One region of the Micromonospora zamorensis genome, then DNA from elsewhere that is predicted to be linked to it. Evidence: riboswitches for the same ligand, from Rfam matches in the RefSeq annotation. Region 1 holds a riboswitch; each other region holds the start of a gene.
What was found. Region 1 has a riboswitch for cyclic di-AMP ahead of GA0070619_RS20575 (coiled-coil domain-containing protein). Riboswitches for the same ligand answer to the same signal wherever they lie in the genome.
Positions count from the first base shown of each region.

Region 2: linked by a shared signal. The riboswitch ahead of GA0070619_RS10580 (LysM peptidoglycan-binding domain-containing protein) and the one ahead of GA0070619_RS20575 (coiled-coil domain-containing protein) in region 1 are both predicted to bind cyclic di-AMP.
Region 3: linked by a shared signal. The riboswitch ahead of GA0070619_RS28480 (C40 family peptidase) and the one ahead of GA0070619_RS20575 (coiled-coil domain-containing protein) in region 1 are both predicted to bind cyclic di-AMP.
Region 4: linked by a shared signal. The riboswitch ahead of GA0070619_RS06360 (C39 family peptidase) and the one ahead of GA0070619_RS20575 (coiled-coil domain-containing protein) in region 1 are both predicted to bind cyclic di-AMP.

Region 1 covers NZ_LT607755.1:4,690,126-4,697,447, reverse strand. Annotated here, with positions in the region: gene GA0070619_RS20605 (hypothetical protein) at 276-674, opposite strand; gene GA0070619_RS32535 (hypothetical protein) at 811-951, opposite strand; gene GA0070619_RS20600 (STAS domain-containing protein) at 1,339-1,701, shown strand; gene surE (5'/3'-nucleotidase SurE) at 1,720-2,547, opposite strand; gene GA0070619_RS20590 (PfkB family carbohydrate kinase) at 2,544-3,506, opposite strand; gene GA0070619_RS20585 (SRPBCC family protein) at 3,692-4,159, shown strand; gene GA0070619_RS20580 (hypothetical protein) at 4,183-4,683, opposite strand; gene GA0070619_RS20575 (coiled-coil domain-containing protein) at 4,849-5,913, opposite strand; cyclic di-AMP (ydaO/yuaA leader) riboswitch at 5,919-6,050, opposite strand; gene GA0070619_RS20570 (cation diffusion facilitator family transporter) at 6,163-7,080, opposite strand; gene GA0070619_RS20565 (HelD family protein) at 7,188-7,322, opposite strand, start outside.
Region 2 covers NZ_LT607755.1:2,488,351-2,495,672, reverse strand. Annotated here, with positions in the region: gene dinB (DNA polymerase IV) at 1-1,038, shown strand, start outside; gene GA0070619_RS10585 (hypothetical protein) at 1,162-1,533, shown strand; gene GA0070619_RS10580 (LysM peptidoglycan-binding domain-containing protein) at 1,660-2,355, opposite strand; cyclic di-AMP (ydaO/yuaA leader) riboswitch at 2,356-2,528, opposite strand; gene GA0070619_RS10575 (ThuA domain-containing protein) at 2,683-3,345, opposite strand; gene GA0070619_RS10570 (ArsR/SmtB family transcription factor) at 3,411-3,746, shown strand; gene GA0070619_RS10565 (nitroreductase family protein) at 3,743-4,435, shown strand; gene htpG (molecular chaperone HtpG) at 4,502-6,430, opposite strand; gene GA0070619_RS10555 (SDR family oxidoreductase) at 6,581-7,279, shown strand.
Region 3 covers NZ_LT607755.1:6,361,879-6,369,200, reverse strand. Annotated here, with positions in the region: gene GA0070619_RS28510 (hypothetical protein) at 1-1,522, opposite strand, end outside; partial or broken gene GA0070619_RS28505 (hypothetical protein) at 1,746-2,069, shown strand; tRNA gene GA0070619_RS28500 (tRNA-Gly) at 2,159-2,232, opposite strand; gene GA0070619_RS28495 (zinc metalloprotease) at 2,435-3,418, shown strand; gene GA0070619_RS28490 (pyridoxamine 5'-phosphate oxidase family protein) at 3,493-4,032, opposite strand; gene dcd (dCTP deaminase) at 4,132-4,710, shown strand; gene GA0070619_RS28480 (C40 family peptidase) at 4,786-5,826, opposite strand; cyclic di-AMP (ydaO/yuaA leader) riboswitch at 5,840-5,975, opposite strand; gene GA0070619_RS28475 (N-acetylmuramoyl-L-alanine amidase) at 6,227-7,322, shown strand, end outside.
Region 4 covers NZ_LT607755.1:1,404,709-1,412,030, forward strand. Annotated here, with positions in the region: gene GA0070619_RS06330 (DNA topoisomerase (ATP-hydrolyzing)) at 1-682, shown strand, start outside; gene GA0070619_RS33300 (TrmH family RNA methyltransferase) at 1,297-1,449, shown strand; gene GA0070619_RS06340 (alpha-ketoglutarate-dependent dioxygenase AlkB) at 1,476-2,111, opposite strand; gene GA0070619_RS06345 (acyltransferase family protein) at 2,656-3,909, shown strand; gene GA0070619_RS06350 (hypothetical protein) at 4,001-4,354, shown strand; gene GA0070619_RS06355 (hypothetical protein) at 4,487-5,257, shown strand; cyclic di-AMP (ydaO/yuaA leader) riboswitch at 5,542-5,683, shown strand; gene GA0070619_RS06360 (C39 family peptidase) at 5,917-6,771, shown strand; gene GA0070619_RS06365 (alpha/beta fold hydrolase) at 6,905-7,322, shown strand, end outside.

The sequences.
Region 1 (7,322 bases):
TGCCCGTCCCCCGGGCCACGGCGTTCACGTGCGGTCGACCCCGTCCCCCGGGGCTCCGCCCGAGAGGAACAGCACCCACCCAGCAGCCTCCATGCGCCCCACCACCCGAGCACCGGTCCGCCGGCGGCCTGAGGGGTCCGGCACCCGGCGGACCGGCCCCAACCTGTTCGGTAATCGGCCACGTCCAACCCGCCCTGTCCCGCCGCAATGCCGGCGGGCCCCGCTCGACCGTGGTCGAGTGGGGCCCGTGGTGGTGGTGCGGGGAGAGCGGTTGATCAGACCGCGGGGGAGTTGGGGCGGTCGACGTCGACGAACTCCACGTCGTCGACGGCACGGTCGTCGTGGCTGCCGGCGGCCCGCGCGGCGGACCCGACGGCCCAGCCGACCGCCGCGCCGACGAGCGCGGCACCGATCAGCAGCGTCCAGGGCAGTGCCGGCTGGCGGCCGGCGAGCGCGTCGAAGGCCAGCGAGGCACGCCGACGTGCCTCCTCGGCGGCGGAGCCCACCAGGTCACCCGCGCCATCGGCGAGGTCGCCGCTGTTGCGACGGGCCGACCGGGCGGTGTCCCGCACACTGTCTCCGGCGGAGCTCACGGCCGAGAGCAGGTGCTCCCAGGCCTGGTCCGCGATCCGCTCCGGCTTGCTGCGGCGGTCCAGCAGGTTGGTTCCGAACATCGTGGTTACCTCCTCGGGTGCCGAAGCCGCCGGCCACTTCGGACTTCGGCGTCTGTTCAGCGCGTCACGGTTCGCCTACCCCGCAGTGCCCAGGGCCGCCCGAGCGCAAACCCGGCCGGCCCTGGCTCGGAGGAACTCAGCGCACCACTGTCACGGCGACGCCCCGGGCGAAGTCGTCGTCATCGTCGTCATCGTCGCCTCCGCCGCCGAAACCGCAGGCCAGAACGAGGGCGAGCAAGACGCCGACGCCAGCCAGCCCCGCAAGTCGCTTGATCATCGAAGGTCCTCTCCGTCACGGTGGGTTTCCCGGCCCGATGCTAGGGCGCGTCGGCAACCACAGGTGCCGATCAGGGCGGGCGTTCGCGGGCGACACGCCGGTGGCACACGGGGCGGGCGTAGGTGGTGGTCCGGTTGTCGGGCCTGTCGGGTCCGGGCGGCTACCCTTGTCCGCGGCGCGTCGGTCCCGACTGATCGCCGAGGGTCAGATAACGAAAAGTGTTGAGTAATCAGATACTGAAAAGTACGGATATGGGCGGCTTTGTGGGTCCGGATCCGCGAATTACTCATCCCGAGGGGTGGCGACCGAGGCCGTCGGAGGAATACTCTCGGTCGCGGCCCGCGTACTGATGAGGCGCCCGGGGGACGGGCGGGTGGAGGTGCTCGCGTGAGCCTGTCGATCGTGAAGTCGGTTCTGTCCGGTGGTGTGGTGGAGATCGCCCCGCGGGGCGAGATCGACGTGGACACCGCGTACGAGGTGCGCGAGGCGATCGCGGAGGTGCTGGCCAAGGGCCGTCCACTCCGCATCGAGCTGAACATGAGGCTGGTCACCTTCATCGACTCCGTCGGCATCAGCGCCATGGTCGCCGGCTTCCAGACGGCCGAGGTCAGCGACGTCAAGCTGGTGGTCACGCAGCCGAGCCGGTTCGTGCACCGACAGCTCTGGGTGACCGGTCTGCTCGGCCTGTTCGGCGCCCCGGAGCCCTACTTCGCCGGTGCCGCCACCCCCGAAGTGCTGCCCGGCGCCTGAGCACACCGGGCATTCCGGTCAGGGCTGCTCGTCCAGCCCGGTCAGGTCGATGTCGGTTGCTTCGGTGACCGCCCGGATGGCCGTCACCGAGGCATACCCGGCGGCCAGCAACGCCACGTCGGTGCCCGGCTGGGCGGCCTGCCCCGGCTCCTCCAGCGACGTGCGGATGAAGCCGTGGCCGGATTCGGCCACCGTCATCTGCACCTGACCGAAGCTGGCCAGCGTGCCTCGCCGCACCCCGCGCAGGCGTCCGTGCGGCAGGTCCGGGGCGTTCACGTTGAGCACGCTCTCCATCGGTGCGGACGTCAACCGGGGGAGCAGGTCCAGGGCGACCCGCGCCGCGGTGCTCCAGTGCCGCTCGGCGTCGCGTACCCGGGCGGCCGCGTCCACTGCCGCACCGCCGCTCGCCGCCGTCGCCTCGCCCGCGGAGAGCACGTCCAGGGAGACCGCCATCGCCCGGCACCCGTTCGTGGCGGCGGTGAACGCGGCCCCCACCGTCCCGGAGTGCAACACGGCCCGGCCGGCGTTGGCACCACGGTTGATGCCGGAGAGCACCACCGATGGCGGTGGGCCGAACGCGCCGTGCAGGGCGATCAGCGTGATGAAGCCCGGTGAGCCGCCAACCCCGTACGCCGGCACGCCCTCCAGGTCGGGCAGCGGGTGGTCGTTCACGACCACCCGTCCGTCCCGTTCCACGGCGCTCATCGCGGCGCTGGTGCCGCTCGCCTCCTCCAGCGGGGCGGCGACCACCACGTCCAGGCCCCGCTGCCGGGCAGCCCAGGCCAGTGCCTGGATGCCCGGCGCGGCGATCCCGTCGTCGTTCGTGATCAGCACCCGCAGGGTCATCGGTCGACCGCCCGGTCGGCCAGCTCGTCCGGGGTGGTCCGCTCCTGCTGCCGGCTGTCCGCAGGCACCAGTCGGACCCGTTCCACCAGGCCGGTGATCGAGTCCAGTCGTCCGGTGCCCAGGCCATGCCGGGTGACGTTCAGCGCGCCGGCCGCGGCCCCGGTCCGGATGGCGGTCCGGATGTCCCCGCCGCCGGCCACGACGGCCGCCACCCCGGCGGTCATCGAGTCGCCCGCGCCGCGCGGGTCGGCGGCCTCCAACCGGGGCATCTCGACCTCGAACAGCTCCCCGTCGATGAGCGCGAGTGCCGGCTGGTCGGCCCGGCTCACCACCACCGTCTCGGCGCCGGCCGCGTGCAGCTCGTACATGACCCGGGTCAGTTCCACGATGTCGTCGCTGCGGGCGCGGCCGTCGCGGATCAGCTCCTCGTGGCTCACCTTGAGGAAGAAGACGCCGCCCTCCAGCGCCGAGCCGAGGTGATCGCCGGAGAGGTCGACCACCACCCGACCGCCGTTGGCGCTGAGGTCGGCGGCGAAGCGTCGGTACAGGTCGGCAGGCACGAGCCACGGCTCGTTCGGCCCGCTGAGGATGCTCACCGCGGCCGACAGGCCCTCGCCGAGGGCCAGGTTGTACAGCTCGTCGAGTTCGTGTCGGCTCAACGGCTGACCGGGCACGTCGGCGATCTCCTGCCGGGAGCCGTCCCGGCGGTCGTGCACGTACCCGCCGCTGCCGGAATCACGGGCCACCGCCTTGAGGTCCACGCCCTCACTGACCAGCAGCGGCTCCAGCACCTGGCCGATCTCGCCGCCGAGGGCAGCGCAGAGCACCACCTCGACACCGAGCGACATCACCATCCGGGCCTGCCAGACGCCCTGCCCGCCGGGGTGCAGGTGCAGCTCGGGGTGGTCGTTCGGCTGGTCGACGGTCACCGTCAGCTGTGGAGTGGGCGCGAAGACCATCACGTGCCCGCTCACCGGATCGTCGCCGTTCATGATGTCCGCCTCCAGCACGGCCGGGTGATTCCTCACTAAACGACCTTAATGCGCCAAACGGTGACTGGGCGTGTCATCGGGCCGGCCCTCGGACATTGCCAGCCAGACATCGGTACGGGACGATCGTGCGACCATCGACGGCGGGAGACGGTGTGCTCAGCAGCGATACCTTCAGCTACACCGTGCAGGCCCGGTGTTCGCCGGCCGAGGCGGCGGCGCTGCTCAGCGACCTGACCCGGCAGGGTGAGCTGCACCCGTTGATCGTCCGGGTCCGCCGACTGCCGCCCCGACCCGGTGCGCAGGCCAGCTACACGATCAACGACCGGCTGGCGGCCGGTCCGCTGCGCTTCCGGACCACCTACCACGCGGACGTCCTGATCAGCGAGGACGACGAGATCGTCATGGTGGCCCGACAGTGGCCCGCCACCACCGTGCGTAACCACACCCGGCTGCGCCCCGAGCCGGACGGCCTGACCCGGATCGACGTCGACATCACCCTGACCGCGCCGACCCCGCTGTTCCGGTACGCGTTCCGTCAGGCCCGAGCCGCCCACCTCGCCCTGGCCACCCGCCTCGGCGCTGCCCTCGACCGCACCGGCGACCCGCCGCCCCCAGCCTGACCCGAGCGCGGACGGCAGCGGGGTCACCGGTTGCGGGCGTGGCCCGCCAGCGCGGGCTGGGCGGCGGGACGCCGTCCCCACGGCTTGTACGTGGACAGCACCGTCGCGATGATCATCAGGCTGGTCGACACCGCGGGTGCGATCACCAGGTCGGCGCGGTCCCGTGCGGGCAGGGCGGCGCCCACCGCTCCGGCGTGCCGCAGATTCGGGGTGAGCAGGAACAGCACCAGCCCGACCATCACCGTGGTGAGCACCAGCTTGACCACCACCCACCGGTAGCGCAGCAGGCCCCACGGGGTGAGCAGCGCGCTGGCGACACCGATGAGCCAGACCAGGACGCTCAGCGGCGCGAACAGGACGGTGCCGACCAGCGCGCCGACCGGGTAGAGCACCGCCGGGTCGGCGCCACGCTGCACGGCGATGCCGAGGGTGAGCAGCACCAGGTCGGCGCCGAGCCAGCCCAGCGAGGTGACCAGGTGCAGGGTGAGCAGCCCCTTGCGGGCGGTGGGTGGGATCCGAGGCATACCGCGATGCTGCCCGCCGACCGCCGCCGGGTCGTCCGACGAGCGACGACATCAGGGGTACGCCCGGCGACGTAGCCCGGTCGGAAAGCGCTGCCCGGACGAACGTGATGCCTGTGAGTCATCTTGATGACTCACAGGCATCACACACTTTGGGGAACGGCCGGATCAGTAGACCGACAGGTGCACGTGGTTGGTGTGGTCGCTGGACGGGTCGCCACCCGCCCCGCTGTAGGACTTCCATCCGCTGCTGGGCAGCCAGATCTGCCTGTACCAGATCACGTACAGCACGGCGAGCCGGTCGGCGTTGCGGATGAAGTACGCGGCCAGGTTGTTGCCGTACGTCTTGTCGCCGCCGGTGGCGTCACCGCCGAAGCCGCCCGTCTGGGCCGCGAAGTCGCAGGCCCGGCCCTTCGGGTGTTCGCCGGAGCCGCTGGGGCGGTGGCAGGAGACGTACCGGGTGAAGCCGGCCGCCTTGGCCTGGTTGAGGGCGTGCAGGGTGCGCGGGGTGATGCAGCCGCTGGCCGGCGTGGGGTCGTTGACGCTGCACGTCTCCGACGGCCAGGAGCCGTCGGAGTTGCGCGGCGCGGCCTTCGCGTTGGCGGCGGAGGTGCCCCGGTTGGAGTCGGTGTCGGCGGCGGGCTGCGGCTTGGGGGTGGTGGCCACCGTCAGGGCCCGTTCGGCCTGCTCCTTGCGCTTGGCCATCACCGCGACCTGCTTGCGCTGCTCGTTGATCTCACCGTTCAGGGCGACCTGGGTGCGGTTGGCCTGGTCCTTGCTGCTGAGCAGGTCGCGCAGCACCCGGTCCTCGTTGGCGGCCACCGCGTCCAGTGCGGCTGCCCGGTCCATGAAGCCTTCCGGGCTGTCGCTGTTGAGCAGCGCCGACATCGCGCTGAGCCGGCCGGTGCGGTACGCGACGCCGGCGATCTCGCCGACCTTGCCGCTGCGTTGGTTGAGCTCGACCTCGATGGTCTTCAGTTGGGTGGTGAGCTGCTGCTGCCGCTGCACCGAGGCGTCCAGGGCGCGCTTCGCGTCCAGGTAGCCCTTGCTGGCCGCCTCGAGTTGGGCTCGCAGCGCGGGGGTGCCACCCTCCTCGTCGGAGTCGGGGGCGGCGGCCCGCAGGCCGGTCGGGGGAGCGGCCGAGGCGGTGCCGGCCGGGAGCGCGACGCCGAGGGCGAACATCGCGACGATCAGGGCCGCCAGTCGGGCGGCGGGTGGTCGTGCTGGTGCCACTGTGCATGTCCTTCCGTCAGCCGCCGACCGGGTTAGCTGACGGGTTCGGGACGGAAGATCCCTACCGCTGACGCGGATGCACCCCAGGTACGTGGTTCCCCGGTTCGCCCTCGCGGGCGATTAGGCGGCGACCACCACCGGCGCCGGGAGGGCGCCGCCTGGTGGAGGCCGGGACCGAGCCTACCGGTGCCGGTGGGGTGGTTGCAGCCAATGTGACGGACGGTGCGTGCGTCGTCACGAGAGCTGCTGTCACCACTCGATCGAGCCACACGCTCCGGAGGCGGCGCCCGGCTCGATCTGCAACGTCGCGTGCTCGATCCGGAAGTCGTCGTGCAGGGCCGTACGCGCGGCGGTGAGCACCGCGCCGACCTCCGCCCCGGGTGCCATGGTCAGGTGTGCGGAGGCCACGTCCATGCCGGAGGTGAGCGTCCAGACGTGCAGGTCGTGCACCTCGACCACACCGGGGACCGCGGCCAGTCGGTCGTGCACGGCGGTCACCTGGAGGTGCTCCGGGGCGGCCTGCACCAGGATGCGGACGGCGGCCCGTGCCAGCCGCCAGGTGCGCGGGAGGATGAACACGCCGATGGCGACGGCGACCAGCGGGTCGGCCCACCACCAGTCGGTGACGGTGATGAGCAGTGCGGCGCCGATCACGCCGACCGAGCCGAGCAGGTCGCCGAGCACCTCCAGGTAGGCACCCTGAAGGTTGATGCTCTCCCGGGCTCCGGTGCGGAGCAGGGCGAAGGCGGCGATGTTGGCGAGCAGGCCGAGCACGGCCACCGCGAGCATCGGGCCGGCGATGACCTCGTGCGGGTCGCCGAAGCGGCGGATCGCCTCGATCACCACGTAGATCGCGACGCCGGAGAGCAGGACGGCGTTGGCCAGCGCGGCGAGCACCTCGAGTCGGTAGAGCCCGAAGGTGCGCTGCGGGTCGCCGGTGGCCCGCCGGGTCGCGGTGATCGCGGCGAGCGCCATCCCGATGCCGAGCACGTCGGTGAACATGTGCCCGGCGTCGGAGAGCAGGGCGAGCGAGCCGGTGTGCAGGGCGGCCACCGCCTCGACCACCATCAGGGTGGCGAGCAGCCCGAATGCCGCCCAGAGGCGGCCCCGGTGCTGGTGTGCGGCATTGGCGACGGACCCGTGGTGGTGGTCATGACCTGCGCCCACGAGAACCACCCTCCGCCGCCAGTCGGGACCCGGTCAAATGTATGTTCACATCGCTATGTATGCAAGTGTAGGGGCGGCAACTCTCGCCGGCCGCTCGCCAGCACGGATCAGCCGGTCGGGTCGATGGTGGTGAGGCGCTGCGTGGCCCGGGAGAGCGCCACGTACAGGGTGCGCACCCCGGCACCCGGATCCGCCCGGATCTCGCTCGGCGCGACCAGCACGACCCCGTCGTACTCCATGCC
Region 2 (7,322 bases), 2.2 Mb from region 1:
GTACGCAGCGCGATGGGTGGTCAGCAGGCGCGCCGCCTCTGTCCGGACGCGATCGTGGTGCCGCCCCGGATGTCGGCGTACACGGCGGCGAGCCGGGCGGTCTTCGAGATCTTCCGGCAGACCACGCCACTGGTCGAGGGGCTCTCCATCGACGAGGCGTTCCTGGACGTCGGTGGCCTGTGGCGGCTGGTCGGGTCGCCGGCCGAGATCGCCGAGCGGCTGCGCCGGGAGGTTCGTGAACGGGTCCACCTGCCGATCACGGTGGGTGTGGCCCGCACGAAGTTCCTGGCGAAGGTGGCCAGCGGGGTGGCGAAGCCGGACGGTCTGCTGGTGGTCGCACCGGACGCCGAGTTGGCGTTCCTGCACCCGCTGCCGGTCGAGCGGTTGTGGGGCGTCGGGCCGGTCACCTCAGCGAAGCTGCGGGAACGCCGGATCCGTACGGTCGGTGAGGTGGCCCGCCTCGGTGAGGCCGCCCTGGTGTCGCTGCTCGGGTCGGGCGCCGGCAGGCACCTGCACGCCCTGGCGCACAACCGCGATCCCCGCTCGGTGCAGGTTGGCCGGCGACGCGGCTCGATGGGCGCGCAGCATGCGCTGAGCCGCACCCCGCATGCCCCGGCGGAGCTGGATGCCATCCTCGCCGGCCTGGTCGACCGGGTCAGCCGCCGCATGCGGGCGGCGGGGCGGTCCGGTCGCACCGTGGTGTTGCGGCTGCGCTTCGGCGACTACACCCGGGCCACTCGCTCGCACACCATCGGCAAGGCGACCGCCGACACGACGCCGCTGCTCGCCGCCGCGCGCGCGTTGCTGCGAGCCGCGCTGACCGAGATCGATCGTCGTGGTGTCACCCTGATCGGTGTCTCAGTGGGCAACCTGGACGACAACCCCGTGCAACCGGAGCTGCCATTTCACCGCGATCCTGGCGCTGAGTTGGACGCTGCGGTGGACGCGGTCCGCGACCGGTTCGGCTCAGCGGCGCTGACCCGAGCGGTCCTGCTCGGCCGGGAGCCGGGCGTCGAGATGCCGCTGCTGCCGGATTGACCGATCTGCGTGCGGCGTCCCGGCGACCGCTGCGACCGGAGACACATCACAGCAGGTCGGCGGTTTAACCAGCGGCTCACGGGTGACCCTTGTGGGGTACAGCCTGACAAGGGGGGACCCACAATGTCCGACGACGACACCAGCAACCGGCCGAGTCGCACTGCCGAGCGGCCGCACGACGTAACCGACCCGCTGCTCTGGCAACTGGCGATCGACGTGCTGAGCGCCCACGAGCCGGACGACGAGGGTCAGTGCCGCAACCTTCAGTGCGCCGGGCAGTCCTGGCCGTGCGCGGCCCGCGCCGGCGCGGAGCAGTCGATGCGACTGGCCCGCAGCACACCCGCCCCGGTCGAGATGACCGTCGACGGCGACGACAACGAGGAGGGCGGCACGGGCTGGTCCGGGGAGGGCAGCGCACCGGCGCCCCGCTGGGGCTGGAACGCCGGCCCGGTCGCGTCGCACCGAGGGTCGAAGGCATCCGCCTCCGCGGCGTGACGGCTTCCCCCCGGGGTACGGGCGCTCGGGCTGATCCGCACCACACGTACGAACGCTCGGCCGGTGACCCGGCCGAGCGTTCGTGTGTCATCCGTCAGAGGCTGAGCCGCTGACGCGGGAAGACCGTCAGAGGCTGAGCCGCTGACCCGGGAAGATCAGGCCCGGGTCGGCCCCGATCAGCTGCCGGTTGTGCTCGTAGAGCGCCTGCCAACCGCCGGTCACCCGGTGGCTGTCGGCGATCTCCGACAGGGTGTCGCCCGGCTTGACCAGGTACGTCTGGCCGCCCGTGGTCGGCGCGGTGCGCTCGTGGTTGCGGGTCGCCGGCTGCTCCCGCCGCGAGGGCCGCTCCTGCTGCTCGGTGGGCTTCGCCGTGGACTTCGCGGTGGGCTTCTGCGTGGACTTCGTCGACGGCTTCGCGGTGGACTTCGTCGACGGCTTCGTGGCGGAGCCGCCCGACGAACCGCCCTTCTTGCCGCAGGTCGGCCACGCGCCGATGCCCTGCCCGTCGAGCACCTTCTCGGCGATGGCGATCTGCTCGCCGCGGCTGGCCAGGTCGGCGCGGGCGGCGTACTTCTTGCCGCCGTAGCCGGCCCAGGTGCTCTGGGAGAACTGCAGGCCACCGTAGTAGCCGTTGCCGGTGTTGATCTTCCAGTTACCGCCGGACTCGCACTTGGCGATCGCGTCCCAGTTGACTGCGGCCTGCGCGGGGGCGGCCGGGCCGAAGAGGGCGACAGCACCGGTGACCGCACCGACGGCCAGGGTGCCGACGGCGAGACGGCGGGTGGTGACCCGTCGGTGACGGGGCGTGTAGACAGACGTCATGTGAACTTCCTCCACGCCGGCGAGGTGAGCTGTCGGGTTCGGGCCGAGGAGCCCGGCCGCACGATGGCGGCTTCACCCCGAGGTGACGTGCACCGAGGAACGTTTGGGTCCCCCGCTCCTGCCCGGGTGACTGGGTTCCACCGACCGGGGGCAGGATTTGGCGTTGCCGGCCGTGGTGTCCGCAGTGGCGAACCCGACCGACGTTAGGCACGGTCGGTGACGATCGCCCAACCCCTGTGAAGTTCTTCACCGGGGTACGCGGGGCGTCACCCGCAGCGGTTGCGGGTGGGTGGTCAATGTGCAGTGACCACCGTGGACCGTTGCGGATCAGATGCGGTGACGGAGCCAGAGCACGATGCGCCGCAGCAGCTCGACGTGTCCCGGCGACTCGTACGACCGGGCGTCGTGACCGAGTACGTTGTAGACGATCCGGCTGCTCCCGGCCGTGCGCGCCCAGACGAGCGGGTGGGTGTCGCCACCCTCGTCGTGGACGTAGAGAGTCTCGACGTCGACGCCGTCGAGCAACTCCAGGTCGGTGTAGCGCTCGTCGTGCACCTCGAAGTCCACGAGACCGGTAGTGATCGGGTGCTCGATGTCGGTGCGTCGGATGAGGCTCGTTCCGATCGGCGGGTGGAAGGTCCGACCGTGGTCCCAGGCGGCGCCAACCGTGGATCGCCAGGTCGCGAGCTGGGGAAACGCGATCGTCGCGCTGTGCGTGGCGAGCAGGCTGCCGCTACGGGCCAGGAAGGCGTCGAGGACGCGGCCGAACTCCTCGTCCTGCGGGATCGGAGCCGTGCGGTCGGCGCTGGCGTTCACCACCAGGAGGCGGGCGCCGTCGAGTGCGGCCTCGAGTTGGTCGACGGTGGTCACGATCGCCACCGGGCCCGCGTCGCCGACGAGCTTGGCGATCGCCGCGCTGGTCTCGGACAACGGGTGCCAGGGATCGGCGTGCGGGCCCTCCCCGCTGAAGATCACTGTGTCGACCGGCATGACCGTGCTCCGCTCTTCACTTGGACGATTTTCGAAATCACGAAATCAAAGCTAGCATGGCGTCCATGAGAGCCCTGCATCATCCCGATCTCGCCTCGGTCGACCTCGCCACCGTGCTCGGCGCCCTCGCCGACCCGGTGCGCCTGAGTGTCGTACGACAGTTGGCGCAGGCCGGTGGGGTCGTCTGCGGGAAGTTCGACGCGTTGTCCGAGGTGAGCATGTCCACGCTGTCGCATCACCTGAAGGTGCTGCGGGCAGCCGGCGTCCTCCGCGTCACGCCCAACGGCAGCTTCCGCAGACACGAGCTGCGTGCGGACGACATCAATGACCGGTTTCCCGGGCTCCTTCCCGCGGTCATCGCCAACCTCGACCTGACCGAACGAGTGGGAGTTCCCGCATGAGCGACACCAGACCGGCCGGGCAGAGCGGGCCGCGCACACTGGGCCTGTCCGCCGACGAGGTCCTGAGCACGACCCGCGCCGTCCGCAAGCGCCTCGACCTGGGACGCCCGGTCCCCCGTGACGTGATCGAGGACTGCCTGCGCATCGCACTTCAGGCCCCCAGCGGCCGCAACAGGCAACGCTGGGACTTCATCTTCGTCGAGGATCCGCAGACCCGGGCCGCCGTCGCCCGACTGTGGCGACTCGGGCTGATGGCACCGCCACCCGCGTCGGGCGGCACCGGGCCGGCCTTCAGCCGGATGGACTTCGCCTCCGAGCAGTGGGGCCGGATCGCCGGCAGCCTGCAACACCTGGCGGACCACCTGCACGAGGTGCCGCTGCTGCTCATCCCCTGCCTGCGGGTCGAGTCCCGCGCCGAGCTGGCCAGCGTGCGCGGGCAGGCCGGGGCCTGGGGTTCGGTCATCCCGGCGTTCTGGAGCTTCATGCTGGCCGCCCGGGAACGCGGGCTCGGCACCGCGTGGACCACGAGCCATCTCAGCTACGAAAGGGAGATGGCAGACCTGCTCGGCATCCCCTACGACACCGTCGTGCAGGTGGCGCTCACGCCGGTGGCGTACACCCTGGGCACCGACTTCAAGCCCGGTCCGCGGGCCGACGCGGACGGGTTCGCCCACTGGAACCGTTGGTAGCCGGCCACCGCCGGCGGCGGGCCACCCGGTGACCCGGGAAGCCCGCCGCTTGAGGGGGTACGCCAGCTACAGGGTGCGCGCCAGCCGGTCGGCGAGCGTCCGGGTGAAGCGGGCCGGGTCGGTCAGCTCACCGCCCTCGGCGAGCACCGCCAGGCCGTAGAGCAGCTCGGCGGTCTCGGTCAGGGCCGAGGGGTCGCTGCCCTGCTCGTGGGCCTTGCGCAGCCCGGACACCAGCGGGTGACCGGGGTTGATCTCCAGGATCCGCTTGGTCGGGGGAACCTCGTGCCCCATCGCCCGGTACATCTTCTCGAGGGTCGGCGTGAGGTCGTGGGCGTCGCCGACGACGCAGGCCGGCGAGGTGGTCAGTCGCGACGACAGACGCACCTCCCGGACGCTGTCGGTCAGGGTGGTGCCCAGCCAGTCGAGCAGGGCGGCGAACTCCTGCCGCTGCTGCTCGCGCTCGGCCTCGGCCTGCTGCTTCTCCTCGTCGGTGTCCAGGTCGATCTCGCCCTTGGCGATGGACCGCAGCGGCCGACCGTCGTACGCGCCGACCCGCTCGACCCACACCTCGTCGACCTGGTCGGTGAGCAGCAGCACCTCGTGGCCCTTGGCCCGGAACGCCTCCAGGTGCGGCGAGTTCTCGATGGCGGCCCGGGACTCGCCGGTGGCGTACCAGATGTCGCTCTGGCCGTCCTTCATCCGTGAGACGTAGCCGGCCAGGTCGGTGGGCTCGGCGGGGTCGTGGGTGGAGGCGACCGACAGGAGGTCCAGCAGGGTGTCGCGGTTGTCGGTGTCGTCGATCAGCCCTTCCTTGACCACCGCGCCGAACTCGGTCCAGAAGGTGCGGTACCTCTCGGCGTGGTTGGCCTTGAGGTCCTTGACCGTGGAGAGGATCTTCTTCACCAGGCGACGGCGGACGATCTGGATCTGCCGGTCCTGCTGGAGGATCTCGCGGGAGATGTTCAGCGACAGGTCGTGCGCGTCGACCACGCCCTTGACGAAGCGCAGGTAGGTCGGGACCAGCGCCTCGCAGTCGTCCATGATGAAGACGCGCTTGACGTAGAGCTGGACACCGCGGCGGCCCTGCGGGGAGAACAGGTCGAGCGGGGCGTGGCTGGGCAGGAACAGCAGCGCCTCGTACTCGAAGGTGCCCTCGCCCTTCATGTGCACGACCTCGAGCGGGTCGGCCCAGTCGTGGCTGACGTGCTTGTAGAACTCGTTGTACTCCGCGGCGTCGACCTCGTCGCGGGGTCGAGCCCAGAGTGCCTTCATCGAGTTGAGGGTCTGCACCTCGCTGGTGGCGGCCTCGCCGTCGGCGCCGGGGCGCTCGACGCTCATCCGGATCGGCCAGGCGATGAAGTCGGAGTATCGCTTGACGATCTCCCGGACGGTCCACTCGGCGGTGTAGTCGTGCAGATTGTCCTCGGTGTCGACCGGCTTGAGGTGCAGGGTCACCGTGGTGCCCTGTGGCGCCTCGTCGACCGACTCGATCGAGTAGGTGCCCTCGCCGGTGGACTCCCAGCGGGTGCCGCCGGTCTCGCCGGCCTTGCGGGTCAGCAGGGTGACCCGGTCGGCGACCATGAACGCGGCGTAGAAGCCGACGCCGAACTGGCCGATCAGGTCCTGCGAGGCGTGGGCGTCGGCGGATTCGCGCAGCTTGCGCAGCAGCTCGGCGGTGCCCGACTTGGCGATGGTGCCGATCAGCTGGACGACCTCGTCGCGGGTCATCCCGATGCCGTTGTCCCGCACGGCGAGGGTGCGGGCGTCCCGGTCGATCTCGAGGGCGACGTGCAGGTCGTCGGTGTCGGCGACGAGGTCCTTGTCGACAAGCGTGGCCAGTCGCAGCTTGTCCAGGGCGTCGGACGCGTTCGAGATGAGTTCCCGCAGGAAGACGTCCTTGTTCGAATAGATCGAGTGGACCACCAACTGGAGGAGCTGACGCGCCTCGGCCTGGAATTCCAACGTTTCGGCCTGGTTGCTCACACCGTCTCCCATCTCGGCTCGTGCGGAGGTTCGCGGAAAGGATACGAGCCGTCACCGGCAGGGTTGTGGCCGCCTCGGGGTCGCATTCCCGATTCAGGGGGGTCACCGTCGTGACGTAGCTGACTTTGGTAAACGTAAGTCAGGTCGGATAGCGTGACGGCCATGAAGATCGCTGGAAGCACCGCTCTCGTCACCGGCGCCAACCGTGGCCTCGGCCGACACCTGGCCGCCGAACTCCTCGCCCGGGGCGCCACCGTCTACGCCGGCGCCCGCAACCCCGACAGCGTCGACCTGCCCGGCGTGACACCGGTCCGCCTCGACATCACCGACCCCGCCTCGGTGGCCGCAGCCGCCGAGCTGGCCGGGAACGTGAACCTGCTGATCAACAACGCCGGCATCGACACCCGGACCGATCTGCTCGACGGCGACCTGGACCTCGTCCGGCTGGAGCTGGAGACCCACTACATCGGCACCCTCTCGACGGTCCGGGCGTTCGCGCCGGTCATCGCCGGCAACGGCGGCGGAACGATCCTCAACGTGCTCTCCGTGCTGTCCTGGTTCGGCTTGCCGATCCACGGGGCCTACAGCGCCGCCAAGTCCGCCGAGTGGTCGATGACCAACGTCCTGCGCGTCCAGCTCGCCGAGCGGGGCATCCGGGTCTCCGGCCTGCACGTCGGCTACCTGGACACCGACATGGCCGCGGACGTCACCGGCCCGAAACTGGACCCGGCGACGATCGCCCGGATCGGGGTGGACGGCATCGAGGCCGACGCGTACGAGATCCTCGCCGACGATCTCAGCCGCCAGGTGCAGGCCGGGCTGGCCGGCGGCGTCGCCGCGCTCTACCCGCAGCTCCCCTGACCCGCAACGCGACGAGCCGCCGCCGGGAAGCCCCGGCGGCGGC
Region 3 (7,322 bases), 1.7 Mb from region 1:
CGGTGGTGACGGTCGGAAGCTGCTCGGTCACCCCGTCCACGCGGTTGTTCCAGATGGTCCTGGTAACTCCGATCTGCTGGGGATCTGTGGGCACCTTGCCGTCGAAGCCCAGCGTGCCGGAGAGCTGCAGGCGCTTGCCGTCCTCGCCGGCCGCCGCGCCGGTGAGGGTGAGCGTCGGGGCGCGCCCGGCCACCGGCACTGTCAGCGAGGCGTCGCTGCCCTGGTAGTTCGGGGTCCGGGCCCAGGAGACCTCGTAGCGGATCTCCCCGCTGACCGGCGGGGTGTCGGTGATCGTGAAGGTGCCGTCCGCCGCGGTGGTGGCCGAGAGCGCGGTGCGGCTGTCGTCCGGCAGGATCCGGGTGACGTCGAGCCGCTGCACGCCCGGGGCCGCTCCGTCGGCCAGGGTGAGCCGGCCGGTGACGGTCATCGGGTCGAGGGCGGTGGCGGACTCCGGCCCGGTCAGCGAGATCGCCGACTTGGGCAGGGTCACGTCGACCGCCCGCCAGAGGTGGTAGCGCTCGCTGTCCCGGTCGTACACCAGGCCGAAGACGTCGGTGCCGAGGAATGCCAGGCTGCCCTCCACCACCGCACCGTCCAGGCTGTCGACCTGGTTGACCGGTGCGCCACTGGCGAGGGTGTGCACGATCAGCTCCGGACTGCCGTCGCGCCCGCCGGCGAGGTAGCGGCCGTCGGGGCTGATCGTGACTGCGTCCGGCCGGCCGGGGCCGGCGCCGTAGTGGCGTACCTCGGCCAGGGTGGTGGTGTCGTAGCCGATGTGGGTGGCCGAGCTGCCGTAGGCCCCGATCACCTGGCTGCCGTCCGGGGTGACGACCAGCTCGCGAAGGTTGGCCACGATGCTGTTCATGATCGTGCCGCGCCGCGTCGCCTGCGCGCCGTCCACGGAGTAGACCTCGACCATCGCGGGGCTGAGGCCGGGAGAGCCGGTGGCCAGCACGTTGCCGGCCACCGCGACCCGTGGCGCCTGGTACATGTTGTTGGTGATGCCGACGACCGTGGGATCGGCCGCCGCGACGTCGAGCGTCAGCACGCCGCCGGTCGACTCGAACCCGCAGCCGTAGCCGACCCAGACCCGGCTTCCGGACAGGGCGAGGTTCGTCGGGCAGCGGTACCCCTCCAAGGAAATCTTCCGGACGACCTGCAGGGTGGCGGTGTCGACCTCGGCCAGTTCACCGCTGTCGCTCAGCGCGACGTAGAGGCGGTCGCGATCGGTGTCGATGGCGAGGCCGACCGCGCCGGCCATCCCCTCCAGGGTGTCGGTCACCGCGCCGGTGGCGTCGGCGACGACGACCCGGTCGACCGCGGCGACGAAGACCCGGCCGTCGCCCGCGGCGACGTCGCGGGCGCTGGTGACGCCCTCCAGGAGGGTGCTGGTGTCCGCGGCGGCGGCCGGTGCCGCGACGCCGACCGCAGCGGCGGCGGCCAGGGCCGCCGTGGCGGTCGCGCCGGCGATCCGGCGCGGCAGTGCGGCTCGGGTACGGGCGGATGGTGAGCTGCGAAGCATGGGTACTCCCCGTCTGGCGCGACACCTCGCCGCGCCGGGAGGGAGCATGGCCGCCCCCTCCGACGGGATTCCACCCCGCTCCGCCGATCGACCGGGCATCCTCAGATGGCGACAAGGGCGACATGATCATGTGACCTTTTGGGACGGCGGGGCGCTGGTTTTGGTGGTGTAGCAGCGTTTTCGCCGAGGCGGCGCGGCGAACGCGGCGCCGGCGGGCGGTGGTGGGCATCCGGGCCGTTACTTCCACGACCTCCGGCACAGCGGGAACACCCTCGCCGCTCAGACCGGGGCGAGCACCCGTGACCTGATGGCCCGGATGGGGCATGACTCATCGCAGGCCGCGTTGATCTATCAGCACGCCACGGCCGAAGCGGACCGTGCCATTGCCCAGGCGCTGCACCAGGCGTTGCGGGTGGACCGGAATGGGCCCGGTAAGTCGGTAGGCAGCGCGAGCAAGACCAAAGGCGAGCCGGGCAAGAAGTCCGGCAGCAAGAAGGGTAAGAAGGGGTCAGCGGACCGGGACGGGGCCGGGGATGACCGTGGCTAATGGCACGCTAATGGCACACGGCATGACGGCTGACCCCGGAACATCGAAGACCCCGGCGGGGACTCACGTCCTGACCAGGGCCTTCGCAGTGGAGCGGGTGACGGGAATCGAACCCGCACTGTCAGCTTGGGAAGCTGATGTTCTGCCATTGAACTACACCCGCAGGCGGCACCACTGTACCCGAGTGGTCGATCCGGTGCACCCAGGCACCCCCGCGAGCCCGCCACCCCAGGCACCCAGGAAGAAGTTTCCGGACGGCAACATATCGCCGTTCTCAAATGCTTCGATGGGTTGTAACGTCTGCCACACGTTGCCAGCCACGGCGTGACACACCCCCTGCCGCGCCGCCAGAAAGAGGTGGGCCCATGGGACCCCGTCCCAACCTGCTGACCCGGCGTGCCGCCGGTGTCGCGTCGACGACCCTCGCGCTGCTGCTCAGCACCGCTGCGGTGGGCGTCGTTCCGGCCGCTTCGGCCTTCTCCGCGGCGCCCGGCGGCGCCTGCGTGGAGCCAGCCGACAGCCACTCCAACGCCCGACTCAAGCCCGGTGCAGCGGCCAAGCACGACCCGAACGAGTTGACCGCGCAGCAGGTCCGCGAGCGGGACGCGGACCTGGCCGCCGCGTTGCGCGAGCGCGCCAACTTCCGCACCGGCGCCGGCGCGACGGCACTGGCCACGGTCACCATCCCGGTGGTGGTGCACGTGATCCAGGAGAACAGCACCCGGGCCGGCGGCAACATCCCCGACTCGTTGATCACCTCGCAGATCACCGTGCTCAACCAGGCCTACGCCGGCGCGACCGGCGGAGCGGTCACCGCGTTCGCCTTCCGACTCGACAAGATCAACCGGGTGACGAACCCGTCGTGGTACCCGATCGTGCAGGGCTCGTCGGCGGAGCGGTCGATGAAGTCCTCGTTGCGGGTGGGCGGCAAGAACACCCTCAACATCTACCTCGGTGAGCTCAGCAACGACCTGCTGGGCTGGGCGACCTTCCCGCAGCGCAACCTGAGCAGCATGGACGGCGTGGTCGCGCTGAGCGAGTCGCTGCCGGGCGGCACCGCCACCAACTACAACCAGGGCGACACCGGCACCCACGAGGTGGGCCACTGGCTGAACCTCTACCACACCTTCCAGGGCGGGTGCGGCGGCTCGGGTGACAGCGTCAGCGACACCCCGGCCGAGGCGTCGCCGGCCTACCAGTGCCCGACCGGGCGCAACACCTGCTCGGCGACCGGGCTGGACCCGATCACCAACTTCATGGACTACACCTACGACTCGTGCATGTACCAGTTCACCCCCGGGCAGGCCAGCCGGATGCTGACCGCGTGGAACGCGTACCGGGCGGCATAACTTCCCCGCGTACGACCGGTGCCGGCCCCGTCACGACGGGGCCGGCACCGGTCGTCTTTCTCCCCAGGACCAGGTCAGGCGGCCGAACACTGGACGTTGCGGCTGCGGCGGGCCGGGCGAGCCTGCGGTACGGCTGAAGGTGCGGCCGGGGCCAGCGGGTCGAGCCACACCTGCACCTCCGGCCCGCCGACGGCGACACCGAGGCCGTGCTGCTCCCGGCGGGCCAACATCGCCACGTCGACGGTGAACTCGAACAACCGCCAGTCAACCTGCGGCTCCGCCCGGGCGCCCTGCGCCAACCGTGCGACCCGGAGCGGATCCGTCACCGGACGGGCGCGACCCGCCACGTACGCCTCGTCGTCGCTCTCCTCCGGCGGGAACGAGTGCAGCGCGTAACGGCCGTCGCGTTCGAGATCGCGGCGCTTCGGAGAGTCGACGATGAAGCAGAACAAGCCCTCGTCGGTGATGACCGGGGAGACCGGATGGACCCGGGGCCCGCCGTCGGCGCGGACCGTGGCCAGGTAGCCGAAGCCTGGCCCGTACTGCTGGAGGAGAACGCGGATCCCGTCGGCGAGTCGGGGCTCGTCGGCGGCGAATTCGGACCAGGAAGCCATGTGGGCATTCTATCGAACAAATGTACGAGCAGCGACCTCGACTCGCTGGTCATCGGCACCGAATCCTGGCACTTTCGGCAACGCGGCTATGGTGGTCCGATGCTGCTCTCCGACCGCGACCTGGTCTCCGAGATCAAGGCCGGCACGCTGGGCCTGGAGCCGTTCGAGCCCACCCTGGTCCAACCCTCCAGCATCGACGTCCGACTCGACCGGCTGTTCCGGGTCTTCAACAACCACCTCTACACGCACATCGATCCGGCGATGCAGCAGGACGACCTGACCTCGGCGGTCGAGGTGCCCGACGGTGAGCCGTTCGTGCTGCACCCGGGCGAGTTCGTGCTGGCCTCGACGCTGGAGGTCATCTCGCTCGGCGACCAGCTCGCCGGCCGGCTGGAGGGCAAGAGCTCCCTGGGCCGGCTCGGGCTGCTCACGCACTCCACCGCCGGCTTCATCGATCCGGGGTTCTCCGGTCACGTGACGCTGGAGCTCTCCAACGTGGCGAACCTGCCGATCACCCTCTGGCCGGGCATGAAGATCGGGCAGCTCTGCATCTTCCGGCTCTCCTCGCCGGCCGAGCACCCGTACGGCTCGACGGTCTACGGCTCGCGCTACCAGGGCCAGCGGGGTCCGACGCCCAGCCGCGCCTGGCAGCACTGGCGCACCTGGCCCACCCGCTGACGGGCTGAGGCACCACGGTCAGACGACGAGGGCCCGCCGCGACCGATCGCGACGGGCCCTCCTGGTCACCCAGGATCAGCCTGGGCGGCCGTAGCTGTGGATCGGGCCGTCGTCGACCTTCTTCATCTTGACCGGTTGGCCGGCCTGCGAGGCGTGCACGACCCAGCCGTTGCCGACGTACATGCCGACGTGGTGGATGTCGCTGTAGTAGAAGACCAGGTCGCCGGGGCGCAGGTCAGCCTTGCTGACGTTCTTGGTGACGCGGCTCTGCTGAGCGGCGTTGTGCGGCAACGACACCCCGGCCTTCGCCCATGCGGCCAGCATCAGCCCCGAGCAGTCGTACGAGTTCGGGCCCTCGGCACCCCAGACGTAGGGCTTGCCGATCTGCGCGCAGGCGAACTTGACCGCCGTGCCCGCAGCGCCTCCGGGATAGCTGCCGGGGCAGGGCGCCGGACGCAGCGGACCGCCGCCCCCGTTGCCGTACACCTTGAGGCGCAGCTTCTGCAGCCGGTCGATCTCCTCGTTGATCTGCTTCTTCTTGGCCGCCAACTGGGCCTCGGTGCGGGCCAGCTGGGCCACCATCTCGTCCAGCGGCGCCTTCTGCGCGGCCAGCTCGTCGCGCAGGTCGGCGACCTCGCGTACGTCCTGCTGCTGGTTGTGCGCGAACCGGTCGAGCATTTCGAGCTGGCTGACCACCTCGCTGGGTGACCGGCTGCCGAGCATCGCGTTGACGGTCGAGACGGTCTCGCCCTTGTACGCGCGCACGGCCAGCGCGCTGACCTTGTCCATCGCGGCGTCGACCTGCCGCTCGAGCGGGGCGATGCGGGCGGCCAGCGCGTCCGCCTGCTTGCGCTTGACGGCGAGGTCGGCTCGGGTGGCGTTGTGCCGTTCGATGATCGGTTCGAGTGTGTTCCAGTCGGCGTCGATCTGGCGCTCGATCTCGGCGACGGACGGGTCGGCGTGGGCGGCCGTGGCGCTGCCCGTCAGGACGACGGCGACGCCGACCAGTGCGGCGAGAGCGGTGGTGAAGCGGGACCAGCGTGGGCGCGGCACGATCGACGTCGGGACGGCGAATGCCGACCGCTCGGACGACGGCCGCGGGGCATGGAGTGCCACCGGGGTTCCGTACTCCTTCTTCCTGACCGCCTACCGGGTTAGCTGACGGGTTCGGGCGGGAAGTCGGCGCCCTACCGCAGTGGCTGCGGATTCACCCCGAGGGACATGGGTCCCCGGTTCGCTCGGAAACGACTCGGCGGTGTCGGTCCGTTACCGCCCGGGATGGGCGGAGCTGCTGTCGGGCCGACAAATGACCAGAGTAGAGACGCCCGTTACCGATCCGCAACCCGTACGGCCGTGACACTCCGTACCGATCGGGTGGGGGTCACCGACCGTGTGTGAAGAATTCTTTCTCAACATGTCGATAGATGGAAAGGTATTGACGCGGACTCTCCAGCGGCGCGATGGTGACCTGACCTCTACCCGCGAGAATCTAGGGGGTTCGATGCACCATCCAACAGTGTCGGCCGGCTGGCGCGCGCTGCTCGCCACGACCGTCGTTGCCGCCGCGAGCGCGGTGCCACTCTCCACGGCCGCCACCGCCGCACCCACCGCCGATCGCCAGCAGCAGTACGCCGCCGCAGCGACCGAGTACGGCGTGCCGACGGGCGTGCTGCTCGGCGTCTCCTATCTGGAGTCCCGCTGGGACAGCAACGCCGGCACACCGAGCACGAGCGGCGGCTACGGCCCGATGCACCTGACCGACGCCCGCCACGTTGCCGCTCTACCCGGGCGCGGCCACCACGACGCCGGCGCCGAGGACCCACGCGGTGACGACTCCCGGCCCTCCCGGGTGCCCGCACCCCGACCCGTCGAGGCCCCCGCACCGACCGCCGCCGCGTTGCAGACCGTGGACGCGGCGGCCGCACTGACCGGTGCCACCCCCGAGGCGCTGCGCACCGACGCGGCGGTCAACATCCGGGGTGGGGCCGCGTTGCTCAGTGCGTACCAGCGAGAGTTGGGTGCGCCGGTCGGAGCGGACACCGACCCGGCGGCCTGGTACGGCGCGGTGGCCCGCTACGCCGGTGCGGACAGCGCCGACGCCGCCGCGGCCTTCGCCGACGAGGTCTTCACCACCATCGCCGCGGGCGAGTCCCGGATGACCGACGACGGCCAGCGGATCACCCTGCCGGCGCGCGCGGTACAGCCCGAGCGCTCCTGGTTGGACCGGCTGGGCCTGCGCCGGTTGGCCCGCCCGGACGGGCTGGAGTGCCCGCGCACCATCTCCTGCGAGTGGATCCCGGCACCCTACGAGGCGTTCGGCGACGGGGACTACGGCAACCACGACCTCTCCGACCGGCCCGCCCGGCAGAAGATCGAGTACATCGTCATCCACGACACCGAGGCGAGCTGGGCGACGACTCTGAAACTCGTCCAGGACCCGACGTACGTGAGCTGGCACTACTCGCTGCGCTCGGTCGACGGGCACATCGCCCAGCACGTCAAGACCAAGGACGTCGGCTGGCACGCGGGCAACTGGTACGTCAACGCCAAGTCGATCGGTCTCGAACACGAGGGCTTCGCCGCGCAGGGCACCTGGTACACGGAGGCGATGT
Region 4 (7,322 bases), 3.3 Mb from region 1:
GTCGCTGCGAGGCGGGATGTCCGCGGCCGAGCTGGTGCCGTTGGAGGCGGGGGAGACCGTCGTCGGCTTGGCCCCCCTGGGTGGGCAGGCGGAGGGCTCGCCGGGGCTGGCGCTGGGCACCCGACAGGGCGTGGTGAAGATCTGCGCTCCGGAGTGGCCGGTGCGCTCCGACGAGTTCGAGGTGATCGGTCTGCGCGACGGTGACGAGGTGGTCGGGGCGACCTGGCTGACCGACGGCACCGAATCGCTCACGTTCGTCACGTCGGAGGCGTCGCTGTTGCGCTTCCCCGCCGGGCTGGTTCGTCCGCAGGGCCTCAAGGGCGGCGGGATGGCCGGCATCAACCTGCCGGCCGGGGCGCGGGTGACGTTCTTCGGCGCGGTCCGCACCGACGACCCGGGGCACGGCGAGCCGATGGTGGTCACCTCCACCGGGGCGACGGTCAAGGTGACGCCGTTCAAGTCGTACCCCGCGAAGGGCCGGGCGACCGGCGGCGTGCGCGCGCACCGCTTCCTCAAGGGTGAGACGGACGTGGCGGTTGCCTGGGTGGGCCCGCGCCCGGTCGGTGCGACCGGCACCGGCGATCCGGTGGAGCTGCCGGCGGCGGACCCCCGCCGCGACGGCAGTGGCTTCGCGGTGATGCTCGGCCCAACGGTGGTAGGCCACCTCATCGAACGGGACTGACCCACCAACCCCGCCGCCCCCCGGAGCGTGCGGGGTGTCCCGACCTCAAGATCCGCGCAACTTCGGGGGAGTTGCTGCCTCCGACATGCCGCAGGCAGCGCTTTCCCTGAAGTTGCGCGGATCTTGGCGTCTGAACGCGGTCCGCGCGCGGGGTATGGTGAGGGTTCTTGTTGTCGGTGATGGCCTGGGTGCGCCGCCAAGCACCTCTCACATGATCTTTCTTCTGTCCGGCGGAGTCGCCGGCGCGGCGTGAGCGCCGCCATCCGGGTCCGGCCAAGGCGTGAGCTGCGTGCCGCCCGCCGACCCCGCCAGCATCGCTGCTGGGGTCATCTGATCGCCGCCCCGCTCTGGCCGCTGCACGGCGCGAACCTGGGCACCCTGCTGCGCACCTGTGACGCGGTCGGTGCCTGCCTGGCCGCGCCGCCGTTCCGGTGGGTGGACGAGGCTCTGGCCCGGGGCAACACCCTGCGCCGGCCGGGCTGTGTCCACCGAGTCGGCAGCCCGCTGCGGTGGCTGGCCGCCGAACGGGCCGCCGGCTCCCGGATTCTCGGGGTGGAGTTGGCCGACGAGGCCGTCAGACTCGGTGACCTGCCCGCCGCTCGGGGCGCACCGTGGTGCTGCTCGGGCACGAGTCGACTGGCATCCCGCCCGAGGCACTCGACCACCTGGACGCGGCCGTGGAGATTCCCATGGTCGGGCACGGCCAGAGCCTGAACGTCGCCGTCGCCGGGTCGCTGGTCCTCTACAGACTCGCCGGCCTGCTGTAGGGCAGGCCGGGGTGGCGCCGCCAACGTCAGGCGACGTTGACGGGGCGGAACTGCACGCTGACCCGGGGGCCGACGGGGCGGGTGGTTTTCGGGATGGCATGTTCCCAGGTGCGTTGGCAGGAGCCGCCCATCACGATCAGGTCGCCGTGGCCCACCGGGAAGCGCAGGCTGCCGCCGCCGCCGCCACGTGGGCGCAGCAGCAGCGGTCGGGGTGCTCCGAAGGAGACGATCGCGACGATGGTGTCGGTGTGTGCTGACCGGCCGATGGTGTCGCCGTGCCAGGCGACGCTGTCCCGTCCGGAACGGTAGAGGCACATGCCTGCGGTGACGAAGGGCTCGCCCAGCTCGGGCGCGTAGTGCCGGGTCAGCTCCGCCCGTGCCGTGGTGAGCACGGGGTGGGGGAGTTGCCGGTCGCCGCCATACCAGCAGAGCAGGCGGGGCACGTCGACCTCGGTGTCGTACATGGTGCGCCGCTCGGCACGCCAGGGCACCTCGCTGAGCAGGGTGTCGAGGACGGCGTCGGAGCCGCGCACCCAGCCCGGGAGGTGGTCGACCCAGGCGCCCCGGCTGAGCTGGTGTCGTCGGATCTGACCGGGCAGTGGCCCCAGGGTCGGCTCGGCGTCGGCGAGGTCGAGCATCGACGGCTGGTAGGCGGCCTGCATCATGCGGCCACCCTAGCAGTCGTTTCGTACACCCGTACTATGCCTGTGCCACGCGGATCCCTCAAGATCGTGCTCGATCCTGGATGTAGTGCCCGTGCGATCGAGGGGACTATTTCCAGGATCGAGCTTGACCGTGGCGGGCGCGGCGTCGCTCGCGTGCGACAGCGTCAGTCGCCTACGCCGGCGGGCGTACGGCGTCGAACACCGCGTCCACGACCCGTGCCCTTCCCTGCCCGTCGACGGTGGACCAGGCTTGCGCGGCGCGGCGCGGCGCGGCGCGCGCCGCTGCGGCGAGCCGAGCAGCCCGTGCAGGGTGCGCGCCGCCGTCGCGCGCGACTCACCGGTCCGCGCCAGGGCAGCCTGTGCCTACCCATTCCGCGTTGGCGGGGTGGAACGCGTCCGGTTCACCCGGGAGTGCCCCGGGTAGGGTGCCCCGGGTACGGCCCCTGCTGGGCCGTCGCGGGCGTCGCCGTCGCGCCGTCCGACGTCGTACCGAGGAGGACACGCACGTGCTGGTGACCTTGCCGAGCGTCGGGATCCCAGCATGACGAGCGCCCCCGCGGCGACGGCTGCCCGGCCCACCCCCGCGCCGGCCCGGCTGCCCTCGCTGACCGGGCTGCGCTGGATCGCCGCGTTGCTGGTCTTCGGATTCCACGCGGGCACCATGCGGATCATCGCCGAGCCGGACTACAAGGCCGTGGTCGACGCGCTGTTCACCCTCGGCCTGTCCGGGGTGCAGTTCTTCTTCATCCTGAGCGGTTTCGTGCTGGTCTGGTCGGCCCGCGTAGGCGACTCCCGGCGCACCTTCTGGCGGCGACGGGTCGCCAAGATCTATCCGAATCACCTGGTGCTGTGGGGGGCGGCGCTGCTGGTCGCCTGGTGGTTCGCCGACCCGGTCCTGCCGGCGGTCGCGCTGGAGAACCTGCTGTTGTTGCAGGCCTGGGATCCCCGACCGGGCTGGTTCTACAGCATCAACACCGTGAGCTGGTCGCTCTCCTGCGAGTTCTTCTTCTACCTCTGTCTGCCGTTGGCGCTGCCGCTGCTGCGCCGGGCCCGGCCGAAGCTGCTCTGGGTGCTGATCGTCGCGCTACCTCTGCTGATCCTCGCGCTCTGGCCGGCCCAGCACCTGGTGCCGGAGGCGAGCCGCTGGTGGTTCACGCAGATCTTCCCGCCCGTACGGTCGCTGGAGTTCTGGATGGGCGCGGTGGCGGCCGAGCTGATGCGCCGTGGCCTCTGGCGGGGCCCGGGGCTGACCGCAGCCAGCGTGATCTTCCTGGCCACCTGGGTGGCAGCGGCAGAATGGATTCGCGCCGAGCTGTGGACCACGCTGCTCGCGGTGGCGTATCTGCTGGTGATCACTGCCGCCGCGGACGCGGACGTCCGAGGTAAGCGTTCCCCATGGCGGTCCCGACCGGTGGTCTGGCTCGGGGAGGTCTCCTTCGCCTTCTACCTGGTGCACGTGCTGGTGATGACGAGCGTGCTGCGCTGGAGCGGTGACTGGGGGACCGGCTTCCAGGGCTGGCGTGGCCCCGTCGCGGTGCTCGGCTTCCTACTGGTGAACCTGGTCCTCGCCGGGCTGCTGCACCGCTTCGTCGAGACCCCGATGATGCGCCGGCTCGCTCCACGCCGCCCGGCCCGCCAGGTGGCCGTCCCTCAGCAACGCACCGCCGGCATTGAAGTCAACGGCCGCGAAGACCGCACCGCCGATGGCGTCGGGACCCAGGCCCAGGCCGGCGAAGCCGCCGTCGGCGACGTCGAGCAGGCCAGCGGTCGATCGACGTACGTCGACTCGCGCTGAGGCGTCCGCACTGGTCAGCGCGGTCGGCGCGGCGTACGCCGACACGCCCGTGGTCGATGCGCCCGGGCCGGCGTGACGGTAGCGTGGGGGCGTGCTTCCGGTCGCGTTCACCTGTCCCCTGTGGTGGGTGGCGCGCTGGGCGACACGGGTGCTGACCAGCCTCGCCGTCGTCGCGGCCCTGGCGCTTGGCGCAGGCCCGGCCTCGGCCGCCGCGCCAACGCCGACCGCCGCGCCAACGCCGACCGTGCACGCAGCCCCAGCGGTCGCTGAGGGAGCCGCCGAGAAGGCCTTCCCGGTCTGCTCAGTCGACTCGCACCCGGCCCTGCGCGGCCGGGGCGTCATCGTGGTGGCCGGAGTGCCGCTGGTGTGCGCGGCCGGGTCTGAACGGCTGCCGCTCGTGGACGGTCCGAGGAGCTGGGCGCCCCGGGCTCCACCCGGGCGCTGATCCACCGGGACGAGCGTCCCGTCGCCGCGCCCTGTCGATCCACCCGTCCCGCACCTCGCCGATCCGTGGCCCACCGTGGCCCGGTGGCCGGTGGGGCTCCCACCGCATTGTTCTCTCCCCGAGGTGCCGACCATGGAGACCGTCGTCTTCTACCAGTTCGTGACCGAGGTGCCGCAGGCCGCCGCCATCTGGTCAGCCCTGTTCCTGCTGGCACTGGGCGTACTCATCGTGCTGGCCGCCCGCCCCGAGCGGGACCGGCCAACGGACGACCCGGCCCCGGCGGCGCCCACCGCCCGGGAGTTGGCTGAGGCCGAGGCCGTCGACCTGCGCCGGTACGCCGAGGAAGTGGCCGTCGCCGCGGCCGGCGCGGGGCAGAACGCCCGGCGGCGACGGGCTTCCTGGCTGACCGCTCAGGAGCAGATGGAGCGGGCCTGGGGCCGTTACGACGAGGCGGACGCGGCCGCGCGTCGCTTCGCGGGGGCCGGGGCGCTGCCCACCCCGCATACCCCCCGCACCCCCGCCGAGTACGCCTCCCGGGAGCGCTACCTGCATCGCGCGGCGGCGGCGGCGCACTGGCGGGGCGACCTGACCATGGCGCAGTTCGGCGACGTGTTCGGGCACCGGCACGGTTGGGATCCCCGGCGGCACCCGGTCGAGCAGGAGGTGCTGCTGAGCCGGGCGATCCGGGACGCGAGGCTGGCCGACTACCAGGCCGCAGCCACCCGGGAGCGGGCCGCCTGGCGGGACGCGGAACTGGCCGCCGAGTCGGCCCGCACTCTCGCCGAGGAGGCGTACGCGGCAGCGGCCCGGCTGCGGCCGAACCCGGTACCCGCCCGCCGGGCGGCTACCCGGGCGTTCCGTCCCGCCCTCGCGGCACGTTGGCGCCCGGCTCGCGCGGGTTGAGCCCGATCCGTTATGTGAGCCCGGTCATGTCAATGGCGAATCGGGCGTCGGGCACGATTGGCTCGATTCTTCCCGTGATTGTGGCCGCATAATTGGCGGCCTGTCCGGTTGTCGCCCGCAGGCGTCGCCGTAACCGGTTGTCCCATCGAGTCACATCATCGGCAATACGCGCAGAAATTGTCGCGCCGATTGGGGTTTACGCAGGTGAACCCGGCTTGGCAGGGTGAGAGCCGGCCAGTACTGTCGTCCTGTCCGGTGCGGTAACCGTTCGCAAGAGGCGACGCCGCGCCGACCCGCTCAATCGTGATCTACGAACCGGGGACCCATCAGTAAGTCCGGGGTGAATCCGCGAGCCACGGCCCGCGGTAGGGCGATCTTCCCGCCCGAATCCGTCAGCTAACCCGGTAGGCGGTGTCGGAAGGAGTTCCATCCTCGTGCAGCACCTTTCCACCCCTCGGTTGTTCCTTCGCCTCCACGGCGTAGCGGTGCCCCCGCTCATTCGTCCAGTGACGGTGAGCTGACCCCCCCGGGTCATCGCCTAACCGCCCGGCCACGCCGGGCGTTCCCCTGAGCGGTTCACCATCCGCGGACCATCGTCCGCGCGTTGGCGCCTGCCCGGATGCCGGTCCGGCCCCGGTGTGCCGCTCTCCCCCCGATCCGTGGAGGACCCCGTGAAGCACACCCTGAAGCGTCAGCTCCGTCGCCTCACCACCGAGCGCCCCTACCAGATCGTTGTCGCCTCCGCTGCGGCCCTCGCGATCGCCAGCACCACCGGCGCCCTGGTCACCAGCGCCGACGACGCCCCGGCCAGCCAGCACACCGTGACCACTGTCGCCGAGATGCGCAGCGACACCGCTGCCTCCCGCAGCGAGGCGCGCGACGCGTCCCCCTCGGCCAGCACCGCACCGACCACCGCCGCCCCCGCGCCGGCCACCAGTGCCGCGTCACCCGCGGCCAAGGCCAGCAGCAACCCGGATCTGACCCGTAAGCCGGAGCGGCCGAAGCCGCCGGCGACCAAGGTGCTCGACTACGACTACCAGGCGCAGAACACGTACTACAACTGCGGCCCGGCTGCCACCCGCAACGCTCTCAGCGCCGCCGGAATCGACCGCACCCAGAACGAGCTCGGCGCCGAGCTGGGCACCACCGAGATGGGCACCAACTCGGCCCTGGACACCACCCGGGTGCTCAACGCCGAGGTGAAGGGCTCCCCGTACCGGACCCGGATGTTCGCCGGCACGCCCAGCCCGGCCCAGATGGACCAGCTCCAGGCCGACGTCGTCAAGGCCATCACCGACGGCCGTGGCGTGGTCGCCAACGTCGTCGGCGACGCCACCGACACCAACGGCGGCTGGCACTCCTACGGCGGCGGGCACTACATCGCCGTGGTGGGTTACAAGGACAACGGCCGGACCGTGCGAATCGCCGACTCGGCCAACGCGGCCGACGCGTCGTACTGGATCACCACGATCGACCTGGCCAACTGGATCGCCAGCCGGGGCTACTCCGCCTGACCCAGGCACGTTGACCGCTTCGGGCGCCGTCCCCCACAAGGGGCCGGCGCCCGCGGCGTCTTCACCGAGCGGTCAGGCCTGCGCCGCATCGACCACCCTCGTACCTGGTCGCGAACCGTGGGAGACTGCGGCCGTGGTGGATGAATCAGGTGGCCGGGCAGGCCGTGGGCCGATCCTGTTGCTGCTGCACGGGATGGGGGCGACCGGGGACGTCTGGCTGCCCTCGGCCCCACTGCTGAAGCAGCACTGGCCCGGGCGGTGGCTGGCACCGGACCTTGCCGGTCACGGCTGGTCGGCCCCGCTGCCGTCGTACTCCTTTGATGGGTTCGCCGAGCGGATCGCCCACGGCCTGGTCGCCGACGACCGGATCGTCGTGCTCGGGCACTCGCTGGGCGGGGTGGTCGGCCTGGCGTTGGCCGCCCGCGCCGCCGGGCTGCCGGTGGACGCGGTGGTCGGGCTGGGCATCAAGGCGGTCTGGTCACCCGACGAGCTGACCCGCGCGGCCGAGCTCGCCGCGCGCCCGCTGAGCTGGTTCGCCAGCCGCACCGAGG